Regions from separate parts of the Nocardiopsis sp. LOL_012 genome, predicted to be linked through region 2. Evidence: riboswitches for the same ligand, from Rfam matches in the RefSeq annotation. Region 2 holds a riboswitch; the other holds the start of a gene.
What was found. A riboswitch is a leader RNA that binds a small molecule or an ion and turns the genes downstream of it on or off. The one in region 2 is predicted to bind cobalamin.
Positions count from the first base shown of each region.

Region 1 (6,015 bases), on a different contig from region 2:
GTCGGGGTGGTTCAGCGTGTGGTTGGCCATCTCGTGGCCCTCGGCGTAGGCGCGCCGCACCGTCGTCGCATGCGACATGACCGGCACCCCGGTGACGAAGAAGGTGGCGCGGGCGTCGTACTCGGCGAGCGTGTCCAGCAGGGCGGGGGTCCCGGCGCCGGGACCGTCGTCGTAGGTCAGCGCCACGCACTTGGTGGCGGGGTCGGAGCAGTCCACAGTGTCGTCGACCGGGGACAGCACGCCCGGAGGGGGCGTGTCCGTACCGCCTCCGGCCGTCGCGGGCGGGCTCGGCACGGAGAAGGCATCAGCGGCGACGGTCGCCGCGTCGCGGGCGCGCAGGCCCAGTTCCGACAGCAGCGGTTCGGCCAGGTCCCGTTCCACGACGGCGTGCACCCGGCCCGCGCCCACGGGCGCCACCTGGCCGTCGTCGAACTCCACGACCAGGTCGCCGGCGGGGTTGAACCCGACCGAGTCGTACAGCGAGGAGATGGGGTGGATGACCGAGCCGTCCGCCTGGTCGGGCACCCGCTCCAGGACCAGGTCGTTGAGGGCGGCCAGTTCGTCCTGCCCGGCGATCAGGGCGGTCGAGCCGTGCGCCAGGCCGGTGTCGGTCTCGTACCAGTAGGTGGAGCGGCGCTCCCGGGTCTCCTCGGAGTCGGTCTCGGTACCGGTCACGCGCACCCCCAGGACGTCGCCCGCGGCGGCGGTCAGCCCCCAGGAGCCCGTGTAGGACCTGGCACCGGGGTTGGCGGCCTCGAAGGCGCGCACCTCGCTGGCGAGCGTGTCCGCCAGGAACTCGGTGAGGGGGTCGGCACCCTGGACGGCGGGGTAGGCCACCGCCACCTCGGCGCCTCCGTCGTAGGCCAGGGAGACCTCCTCCACACCGACGACGTCGGCGGGGTCGACGACCGTGAGCTGGTCGGGGTCCCCGGTGGCCGCGGGGGGCCCGCTCTCCTCCGAGGACTGCGTGGCGGCGGTCCCGCCGGGGGAGGAGGGCGGCCAGGGCAGGACCGAGAAGCGGGTGGCGGCCAGGGCCAGGACGACCAGGACCGCGACGGCGCCGGCGGCCGTGGCCAGGGCGGCGACGGGGACCTTGGCGGACGGGGATGGATTGTTCACGTCGGGGGTTCTCCACGTTCATCCGGGGGCGACGAACATCGGCGGAGGGGAGGCGGGGGCGGCCTCTCTCCGCGGCTTGTATCGGTTGTGACGCACGACGGGGGCGTGCGGTTGCGGTGCGACGACGTGTGCCGGGGATGGTCGGAGCGGGGGCGGGGCCGTGACGGGCTGGCTGTCGGTCCTCCCTATACTCCCAGGTGTGGAAGGTACGCGTTCCACACCCGGGCCAGCCCGGGCGGTGCGCGTCGAAAGAGGGAATCCGGTGTGAATCCGGAGCTGCCCCGCAGCGGTATGTGGGAACGACAGTCGCCATGAGCACTGGTGGGCCGGCCGAGAGGACCGGTGACCGGGAAGCGGCGGCCGGTAGGTGACCGGACACGGGTCCGGTGGTGCCCGCGAGTCCGAAGACCTGCCTCCACCCGGCGGCCCGCCCGGGCCGCCGGTGGTCCCGCGCCCCGAGGGAGGGCCGGAGGCGGTGTCGGGCGCGCTCGCGGCGCGCCGCCGACGCGTGCCCTCCCATGCCCTCGTCCCGGTGCCGGAACCCGGCTTTCGACGAGGGAGAGAAGCTGTATGGACACGTCACAGGCCACCGGTGGGGGGAACGTGCGCTCCACGGTGCACGGCTACCCGAGGATCGGTCCGCGCCGTGAACTCAAGCGGGCGGTCGAGGCCTACTGGAAGGGTCGCCGCACCGCCGCCGAACTGGACACCGTCGCCGCTGGACTGCGCACGGACGCCTACGCCCTGCTGAAGGGGGCGGGGGTCGACGACCTGCCCTCCAACACGTTCTCCTACTACGACCACGTGCTGGACACCGCGGTCATGTTCGACCTGGTGCCGCCGAGGTTCGCCTCACCGGCCTCCGCCGCCGACCGCGACGAGGAGCTGCGCCGCTACTTCGCGCTCGCGCGGGGCGACCGGGGCGCCCCGCCGCTGGAGATGACCAAGTGGTTCGACACCAACTACCACTACCTGGTCCCCGAACTGGAGCCGGGCACCCGCCCGCGCCTGGTCGGCGACAAGCCCGTCGCCGAGTTCCGTGAGGCGGCCGGGGCCGGGTACCGCACCCGTCCGGTCATGGTCGGACCGCTCACGTTCCTGCTGCTGGCCAAGCCCGCAGACGGCGCCCCCGAGGGCTGGGAGCCGGTCGAGCTGCTCGATCCGCTCCTGGACGCCTACGCCGAACTCCTGGCCGACCTGAGGGCGGCCGGGGCCGAGGAGGTGCAGTTGGACGAGCCGGTCCTGGCCACCGACGAGGGCCGGGCCGCCACCAAGCACCTGGAGCGGGCCTACCGGCGCCTGGGGGCGCTGGCCGACCGTCCCTCCCTGCTGGTGTCCACCTATTTCGGATCCATCGGCGCCGACGCCCTGCGCGTTCTCAAGGACACCCCCGTCGAGGCGGTCGGCCTGGACCTGGTGACCGACTCCGAGGGCGTCGACGACCTCGTGAAGGTGTCCGGTCTGGGCAGTACCCGCCTGGTCGCCGGCGTCGTCGACGGCCGCAACGTGTGGCGCACCGACGTCCCCGCGGCGGCCGCAACCCTGGGCACGCTGCTCGGCCTGGCCGACGAGCTGACCGTGGGCACCTCCTGCTCGCTGCTGCACGTGCCCGTGGATCTGGACGCCGAGACGTCCCTGGACCCGGAGCTGCGCCGGGCGCTGGCCTTCGCCAAGCAGAAGGCCGAGGAGGTCGCCCTGCTCGGGCGGGTGCTCTCCCAGGGGGCCGGGGCCGGGCCGGAGGACTCCGCCTCCCCGCCGTCCTTCACCGACGCCCGGGTCCGGGCGCGGCTCGACGCGCTCGGGCCGGAGGCCGCCGTGCGCCCGGGGGAGCGGGGCGTTCCGGCCGACACCCCCCTCACCACCACGACGATCGGCTCGTTTCCCCAGACCGCCGAGCTGCGCGGGGCGCGCGCCGCCCACAGCAGGGGCGAGATGGGGCGGGAGGAGTATGAGCGGATCATGCGTGAGGAGATCGACCGCGTGATCGCCCTCCAGGAGGATATCGGCCTGGACGTGCTCGTGCACGGAGAGCCCGAGCGCAACGACATGGTCCAGTACTTCGCCGAGCGGCTCGACGGTTACGCGACCACCGAGTACGGGTGGGTGCAGTCCTACGGTTCGCGTTGCGTGCGGCCCCCGGTCCTGTACGGGGACGTCTTCCGTCCCGAACCGATGACGGTCGAGTGGATCACCTACGCACAGTCTCGGACGCGCAAGCCCGTCAAGGGCATGCTGACCGGCCCGGTCACCATGCTCGCCTGGTCCTTCGTCCGTACCGACCAGCCGCTGGGCGACACCGCCCGCCAGGTCGCCCTGGCGCTGAGGGACGAGATCGCCGACCTGGAGCGGGCCGGGATCCGCCACATCCAGGTGGACGAGGCGGCCCTGCGTGAGCTGCTGCCGCTGCGCGAGGAGCGGCGTTCGGCCTACATGGACTGGGCGGTGGGCTCGTTCCGCCTGGCCACCTCCGGGGTCGCGCCGACCACGGTGATCCACACGCACATGTGCTACTCGGAGTTCGGGCAGATCGTCGGCGGGATCGAGGCGCTGGACGCCGACGTCACCAGTGTCGAGGCGGCCCGTTCGCGGATGGAGCTCGTGGCGGACCTGGGCCGGCGCGGCTACGCGCGCTCGATCGGTCCCGGCGTCTACGACATCCACTCGCCGAGGGTGCCCTCGGCGGGGGAGATCGAGGAGTCCCTGCGCCTGGCGCTGGAGCACGTGGACGCCGACCGCCTGTGGGCCAACCCGGACTGCGGTCTCAAGACGCGCGGCTACGCCGAGACCGAGCAGGCCCTGCGCAACATGGTCGAGGCGGTCCGCCGGGTCCGCGCCGTCCTGTGACCGCAGCTCGCGCCGGCCCGCCGGGCCCGCGCGAGCGGACGGGCGCATACGAGGGGGCCGTGGCGCGTGCGCCGCGGCCCCCTCGGGCGTTCCGGTCCCGGGTCAGGCGCTGCCGACCAGGGCCAGGGCCTCGTTGCCGACGTTGAGCATGATGTCCTCGGTGTCGTCCGGCAGGCTCAGCTCGTCGACGGTGGCGTCGCCGAGGAAACCGAGGAGGACCTGGTACTCGATCTGGATGTTGACGTTGGCCGTGCGGATCAGCAGGACGGCCGTGGGCACTTCGTCACCCAGGTAGTCGTAGGTGGTCAGGACGTAGTGCGCCTGGTCGCCGAGGTCGACCTCGCGGCTCTCCTCGACGCCTTCGGCCAGGTAGGCCGAGTAGTCGTTGGCGCCCGTGACGTACTCAAGGTTGTACTCGTAGTCGTCCTCGGCGGCCTCCAGTGAGTCGGAGGCGGAGTAGGGCACCGCGTACTCCACGCGCAGGGAGGCGTAGGAGTCCTCGGGGTTCCCCTCGGGTGCGTCGGCCAGCGAGCTGCGGCAGCTAGCGGTGCTGTCCTGGACGGACTTGTAGCCGGCTTCGGTGAGCATGAAGTCCGCGTAGACCTGGTCGGTGAGGACGTCGCAGGGCTCGGCGGGCACGGCGTAGGGGGGCTCGCCCGCGGGAGCGGCCGTGTTCGGGTCCGGCTCGGAATCGTTGTCCGGCTCCGTCGTGGTGGTCGGCTCCTGCCCGGTGGCGGGGCCGGCCGTGGGCTGTACGGCCGGGTTGTTCTGGCCGTTGATGAAGACGGCCGCCACGACCGCGATCAGCAGGACCACGATCACCGCACCGCCGATGCCGAGGATCCAGGCGACGGCCTTGCCGCCGCTCTTGGGGGGCTGCGGCTGCGGCATGTACCCGGGGCCGTAGCCGGGCTGGCCGCCCGTGTACATCTGCTGCTCGGGGCCGGGGGGGTAGCCGGGGCCGTAGCCGGGCTGGCCACCGGTACCGGGGGCGTTGCCCGGGCCGTAGCCGGGCTGGCCACCGGTACCCGGGTCGCCGTAGGGGGCGCCCTGAGGCGGCCCGTAGGGCGGCTGGCCCCCGGGCTCTCCGCCGCCGTAGGGGTTCTGCGGTGGCTGGTTGTAAGGTCCGTTTTCGCTCATGGCTCCCCTCGCCCGGTGTTCGCTGACCGTGTTGTCTGTGACGCGTGGGAGCGCCGGTGGGTTGCGGCTTCCGGTATCCGCGGAACCGCCGGTCGGGGCGGCGGCCACGGGAACCGCTGGGGGAGGCACCGACGCCGGCGACCGGCCCGCGGGCGAGGACGAGCGGTGTGGGGCGAGGGTTCCCCGATGTCCTGAGGAGGTCCCCGGGGACGGGGAGCGACCTTGTGCCGGATCCGAGGACCGTGGAGACGCCCCATGGGCCGGATCGGACGTGTCGCATCCTAACTGCGAGGTGTGGTCACGGGGCAGGGCACCCCCTCTCAAGTGGGCGGATCGTCACCGTATTGTGCCTCTCGGGAAGAAAACGAGGTTCTGTTCGGGTCCGTCGTGGTATCGGCGGGGCAAACCCGCGCCACGGACCGCCGGGACGTGCGAGGACGCCGGTCCCGGCCGCGGGGCGCGGGGCCGCCCGCGGCGCTCGCCGTGGCCGGGAGGCGCCGCCCAGGGCCTGTGTCCGTGGCCGGTTCCGGCCACGGGATCAGAACATCGAGATGTGCACGTGGTCGTAGTGGTTCTCGGTGAGGTTGCCCCGGTCGGCCATCGGGCGCCAGCTCGTGTCGCCCCGACGGATGTCCCAGATCTGCTGCCGGTAGATGACGTACATGATCCCGAAGTCCTCGGCGTTCTCCCGCGCCCACTCGGCGATCGCCCAGCCGCGCTGGACCTGTTCCTCGGAGGGCCACTGCCCGTTGGGGTGGAGCATGAAGTCGCAGGCGCGCCCCTTGGGGTGCTCGCCAACCACGTAGCCCCCGTAGGGGCGGTAGCAGCCCACACCGCCCACGTTCGCGCCGTCGCCGAACAGTCGCTTGACCTCGTCGCGCATCTGCCGGGTGCGCGGCGTGATGCTGTCCG
Region 1 covers NZ_JBHMIV010000001.1:280,031-286,045, forward strand. The annotation lists gene ACFHWE_RS01260 (polysaccharide deacetylase family protein) at 1-1,119, opposite strand, end outside; cobalamin riboswitch at 1,307-1,551, shown strand; gene metE (5-methyltetrahydropteroyltriglutamate--homocysteine S-methyltransferase) at 1,690-3,963, shown strand; gene ACFHWE_RS01270 (DUF3558 domain-containing protein) at 4,066-5,103, opposite strand; gene ACFHWE_RS01275 (coiled-coil domain-containing protein) at 5,642-6,015, opposite strand, start outside.
Region 1: another riboswitch for cobalamin. It lies ahead of metE (5-methyltetrahydropteroyltriglutamate--homocysteine S-methyltransferase); the one in region 2 lies ahead of ACFHWE_RS11390 (VWA domain-containing protein).

Region 2 (6,015 bases):
ACCTGGCCATCCGGCGGGTGCGCGAACTCATGGCGGAGATCGAGCCGGAGTACGGCGCCGACTGCCCGGTGGTGGTGGTGTACCGGGCCAGCCAGCCGGGCGAGGCGGTGCTGCGCGGCACCGTGGCCACGATCGCCGACGCGGTCGAGGAGGCCGGGCTGCGCCAAGCGGCGGTGATCCTCGTGGGCCGGGCGCTCGACCCCGAGGGGGGAGGGGAGTCCTACCTGTACGACCCCTCCCGCCCGAGGTAGCCGGGACCATCGCGTGATCTTGCTACCAGTGCAGGGTCAGGGCCGTTTTCCTGTTCTGGTGGCAAGATCACGCTGGTTTGGTGAGGGACCACTGGGTGACGGTGCGCGCCGGTGTCCACCCGGTGAAGCCCCCGAGGGGGGCGGCGGTCTCCACGGCGATGCGGGTCAGCTCCCCGCCGTGGGACCGGTGGGCGTCGGCGAGCAGGCGCTCGGTCTCCACCGTCACCCCGTGCACCGCGATCCGGCCACCCCGGCGCAGCGCCCCCAGACAGGCGTCCAGCACGCCCGGCCGGGTCGCCCCGCCGCCCACGAACACCGCGTCGGGCGCGCGCAGCCCGGCCAGCACCGCTGGGGCGCGGCCGGTGACCACGGTCAGGCCGGGCACGCCGAGGCGGCCCGCGTTGCGCACGATCCGCTCGGCCCGCTCGGCGTCGGCCTCCACGGCGGTGGCGGTGCAGGCCGGGTGGGTGCGCATCCACTCGATCCCCACCGAACCCGCGCCCGCCCCCACGTCCCACAGGTGCTGCCCGGGCGCGGGCGCCAGCCGGGCCAGGGCCGAGGCGCGCAGGTCCCGCCGGGTGAGCTGCCCGTCGCTCTCGAAGGCGTCGTCGGGCAGTCCCGGCACCAGGCCGTGGCCGGGCGGGCCGAGGAGTTCCAGGGCCAGGACGTTCAGTGCGGGCACCGTCCCGGGCGGGTCCGACAGCCAGCGGTCGGCGGTGGCCGCCAGCCGTGACTCCGCGTCCGAGCCCAGGTCGCCCAGCACGGTCATGAGGGTGGTCCCGTAGCCCGCCCCGGCCAGCAGGGCGGCGGCCGCCGCCGGGGTGCGGGCGTCGGAGGAGAGCACCAGGACGCGGTGCCCGGGGTCTAGGTGGCGCAGCAGCCGCCGGGGGTCGCGGCCGACCAGGGTCACCACGGTGCATCGTTCGGCGGGCCAGCCCATCCGGGCGCGGGCCAGGGCGACCGAGGACACCGCGGGTTCGATCCGCACGGCGTCCGGCCCCAGCAGGTCGATCAGGGTGGCGCCGATCCCGGACACCAGCGGGTCGCCGGAGGCGAGCGCCACCACGGGGGCGTCGTCGAGGGAGGCGAGCAGGTCCGGCAGCCGCTCGCGCAGGGGGGAGGGCCACACCTCGCGGCGCTGCCCGGGGCGGTCCGGCAGCAGCGCCAAGTGCCGGCGCCCGCCCAGCACCGTCTTCGCGGCCATGACGGCCTCGCGCAGCCGCCCCGGCAGGCCCGGCCAGCCGTCCGCGCCGATGCCGATGACGGTGATCCCGGTTCCGGGAGAAGGGGGCGTCTTGTCCGACATGCCCCTGACGTTATCGTTGCCACAGGCGCGAGGTGCCCCGACAGCCCGGCCATCGGAAACGGTGGGAAGGGCGGGAGGGGAGAATCTGGGAAGACCGGTGAGATTCCGGCACAGGCCCGCTGCGGTGAACCGGGCCCCTTTGAACAGGGGATCCGGCAAGTCCGAAGACCGGCCTCGCGTCCGTCCTTGAACGATGGCGCAACGAGCGGGAGCCTCCACATGCCATTGCGGTCTTCGCACTACCCCTTCTCCGCGATCGTCGGCTGCGACGACGAACCCCTCGACGACCTCGGCCTCTCCCTCGTCCTCACCAGCGTCTCCCCGGAGATCGGCGGCGTGCTGGTGCGCGGAGAGAAGGGCACGGCCAAGTCCACGGCGGTGCGGGGCCTGTCCTCGCTCCTGCCACCCGTGGACGTCTACCGGGGCGACCGGTTCTCCGTGGACCCCGCGGACCCCGGCCAGCGCTCCCCGGACGGCCCCTTCGAACCCGGGACCCCCGTGGAGAGCCGCCCGGTGCGCCTGGTCGAACTGCCCGTGGGCGCCACCGAGGACCGGGTACTGGGCTCCCTGCACCTGGAGCAGGCGCTCACCCACGGCAGGGTCGCCTACGAACCCGGGCTGCTGGCCAGGGCCCACCGCGGCATCCTCTACGTGGACGAGGTCAACCTGCTCCACGACCACCTCGTCGACCTCCTCCTGGACGCCGCCGCCACCGGCCGGGCGACCGTGGAGCGCGACGGCTTCTCCGTGGAGCACGCCGCCCGGTTCCTGCTCATCGGCACGATGAACCCCGAGGAGGGCGAGCTGCGCCCGCAGCTGCTCGACCGGTTCGGGCTCGCCGTGGACGTGGCCGCCCCCGCCGACCCCGCCGTCCGGGTGGAGGTGGTGCGCCGCCGCATGGCCTACGACGCCGACCCCGCCGCCTTCACCGAGCGCTACCGCACGGCGGAGGGGTCCCTCTCCGCGCGCGTGGCCGCCGCCCGCGGCCGGCTCGCCCGGGTGCGGCTGTCGGAGGCCGCGCTGCTGAAGGTCTCCGAGGTGTGCGCGGCCTTCGAGGTGGACGGGCTGCGGGCCGACATCGTCACCGCGCGCACGGCGATGGCGCACGCGGCCTGGGCGGGGCGCGACTCGGTCACCCGGGCCGACATCCGCCGGGCCGCGCTGCTCTCCCTGCCGCACCGGCGCCGACGCAACCCCTTCGACGCCCCCGGCCTCGACGAGGACCTCCTCGACCGGGTGCTGGGCGACGAGGAGCTGCCGCCCGACCCGCCGGAACCGGACGGCACGGACGGCGGCGACCACTCGGGGACCGACGGTCCCACCGGCACCGACGAGACGGGCCCCCGTGATCCCGACGCCGCACCCGGCTCCTCGGGCACGGACGCGCCCGGGGACCCGGAGCCGCCCGTGTCCGAGGAGGCCCCCGAACCCGAGCCCCGGGGCGACCGCTCCGGCGACGACGCCCCGGCACCCGGCCCGGCGGTCGGCGCGCCCGTCGCCAGGGCCGCCGCCCCCTACCGGACCCGGCTGCTGACCGTGCGGGGCTCCGGAGAGGGGGCCGATGGCAGGCGCAGCCGCGCCGTGGGCGTGCGCGGACGCAGGATCGGTGCCGCCCCGCTCGGCCGGGGCCCCGGAGACACCCTGCACATGGTCGAGACCGTGCGGGCCGCCGCGTCCCGGCCCCGCAGTGGCGGCCGCCTGCGCTTCGAACCCGCCGACCTGCGCGTGGCGGTCCGCGAGGGCCAGGAGAGCAACCTCGTCCTGTTCTGCGTGGACGCCTCCGGCTCCATGGCGGCGCGCAAGCGCATGGGCGAGGTGAAGACCGCCATCCTCTCCCTGCTCCTGGACGCCTACCGGCGACGCGACAAGGTCGGCCTGGTCACCTTCCGGGGCGAGGCTGCCGAACTCGCGCTGCCGCCCACCCGGTCGGTGGACATCGCCGCCGCCCGCCTGGACGACCTGCCAGCCGGGGGGCGCACACCGATCGCGGAGGGCCTGCTGGAGGCGGCCCGGGTCCTGCGCCGCGAGCGGCTGCGCGACCCGAGGCTGCGCCCGCTCCTGGTGGTGGTCACCGACGGCCGCGCCACCGGGGGGAAGGGGGCCGTCGGCCGTGCGCTGAAGGCCGCCGACCACGTCGCCGGACTGGGCGTCACCACGGTCGTGGTCGACGGCGAGTCCGGACCGCTGCGCCTGGGACTGGCCGCACGCCTGGCCGCCCACCTAGGCGCTGAGCACATGCCCGTCCGCGACGTCAGCGCCGCCGCGCTGGGCGGCGCCGTACGAGAGAGGGCCGCCTGATGCCCCAGGGACGACCGAACGTGATCCCCGACGACGGGCTCACGACCCGCCAGCGCCGCCACCAGCCGCTGCTGGCCGTGCACACCGGAGACGGCAAGGGCAAGTCGACCGCCGCGTTCGGCCTCGCGCTGCGCGGCTGGAACCAGGGCTGGCGGATCGGGGTGTTCCAGTTCGTCAAGTCGGCGAAGTGGCGCATTGGCGAGCAGACTGTCCTGGAGCGCCTGGGCCGCCTGCACGAGGAGACCGGCGAGGGCGGTCCCGTGGAGTGGCACAAGATGGGTTCGGGCTGGTCGTGGATCCGCAAGGAGGGCAGCGCCGAGGACCACGCCGCCGCTGCCGCCGAGGGCTGGGCGGAGATCAAGCGCCGCTTGGCCGACCAGACGCACGACCTGCTCATCCTCGACGAGTTCACCTACCCCCTGGACTGGGGGTGGATCGACGTCGAGGACGTGGTGTCCGCGCTCGCCGGGCGCCCCGGCCGCCAGCACGTGGTGATCACCGGCCGCCGCGCACACCCGCGCCTGGTGGAGGCCGCCGACCTGGTCACGGAGATGGCCAAGGTCAAGCACCCCATGGACGCAGGACGGAAGGGGCAGCGGGGGATCGAGTGGTGACACCCCTGCCCCGGCTGATGGTCGCCGCACCCATGACCGGGCAGGGCAAGACCACCGTCGCCACCGGGATCATGGCGGCGCTGCGCGATGCCGGGTACGTGGTGAGCGGCCACAAGGTGGGGCCCGACTACATCGACCCCGGCTACCACGCGCTGGCCACCGGGCGGCCCGGCCGCAACCTGGACCCGCACCTGGTGGGGGAGGGCCGGGTGGCGCCGCTGCTGCTGCACGGGGCGCGCGGCGCCGACGTCGCGGTCGTGGAGGGGGTGATGGGCCTGCACGACGGGCGGATCGGCACCGGCGGGTTCGCCTCGTCGGCGCACGTGGCCGCGCTGACCCGCACCCCGGTGGTGCTGGTGGTGGACGTGTCCCGCATGTCGCGGTCGGTGGGCGCGCTGGTGGCGGGTATGGCCGCCTACGACCCGGGGGCCCGGGTGGCGGGCGTGATCCTCAACAAGGCGGGCTCGGAGCGCAACACCGCCGAGATCGTCCGCTCCATACGCCTGCCCGTCCTCGGCGTGGTGGGCCGCGACGAGGGGATCTCCCGTCCGTCCCGGCACCTGGGGCTGGTCCCGGCGGCCGAGCGCTCCGAATCCGTGGAGGTGGTCCGGCGGCTCGGCGAGCGCGTCGCCGAGCAGGTGGACCTGGGCGCGCTGCTCGACCTGGCCCGCTCCGCGCCCGATCTGGACGCCCGGCCCTGGGACCCGGTTCGGGAACTGGGGGCGGCCCCGGGACGGGACCGGCCGGTGGTGGCCGTGGCGGGCGGCCGGGCCTTCACCTTCCGCTACCCCGAGACCGAGGAGCTGCTCACCGCCGCCGGGTGCGAGGTGGCCGGCTTCGACCCGCTCACCGACACGGAACTGCCCGCCGGGACCCGGGGCGTCTACCTGGGCGGCGGCTTCCCGGAGGTGTACGCCGGCCGCCTGTCCGCCAACCGGGGCCTGCTGAACGAACTGGGGGAGGCCGTGGCCGAGGGGGTGCCCACGGTCGCCGAGTGCGCCGGGCTGCTCTACCTGGCGCGCTCCCTCGACGGCGCCCCCATGGCCGGGGCCGTTCCCGCCGACGCCCGGATGACCGAGCGCCTCACGCTGCGCTACCCCGAGGCGGTCGCGCCCCGCGACACCCTGCTCACCCGGGCGGGGGAGCAGGCGACCGGCCACGAGTTCCACCGCACCCGCCTCACCCCCGGCTCCACCGTGGGCGGCCAGGCGTGGGACATCGACGGCGGGCCGGAGGGGTTCGCCTCACCGACCCTGCACGCCTCCTACCTGCACGTCCACTGGGCCGGGCACCCCCGGTTCGCCGGCCGGTTCGCCGACGCGGCCCGGGCGAGCGCGGCCCGTCCCGCCACGGCTCCGCTCCGCGCCGCGAGCCGCCCGCCCGGCACCCTCGCGGACCCCCCGGAGCCGGTCGCCGAACCGTTGCGCCACCACGGCGACACCGAGGCGCGCGGCGGCCTGCTGGACTTCGCCGTCAACGTCTACGCCGGGCCGCGCCCCGCCTGGCTGGATCGGGTTCTGCACGAGAGCCTGGCGGGCATCGACGC
Region 2 covers NZ_JBHMIV010000014.1:58,745-64,759, forward strand. The annotation lists gene ACFHWE_RS11380 (cobalt-precorrin-4/precorrin-4 C(11)-methyltransferase) at 1-251, shown strand, start outside; gene cbiE (precorrin-6y C5,15-methyltransferase (decarboxylating) subunit CbiE) at 319-1,557, opposite strand; cobalamin riboswitch at 1,574-1,749, shown strand; gene ACFHWE_RS11390 (VWA domain-containing protein) at 1,777-3,855, shown strand; gene cobO (cob(I)yrinic acid a,c-diamide adenosyltransferase) at 3,855-4,469, shown strand; gene ACFHWE_RS11400 (cobyrinate a,c-diamide synthase) at 4,487-6,015, shown strand, end outside.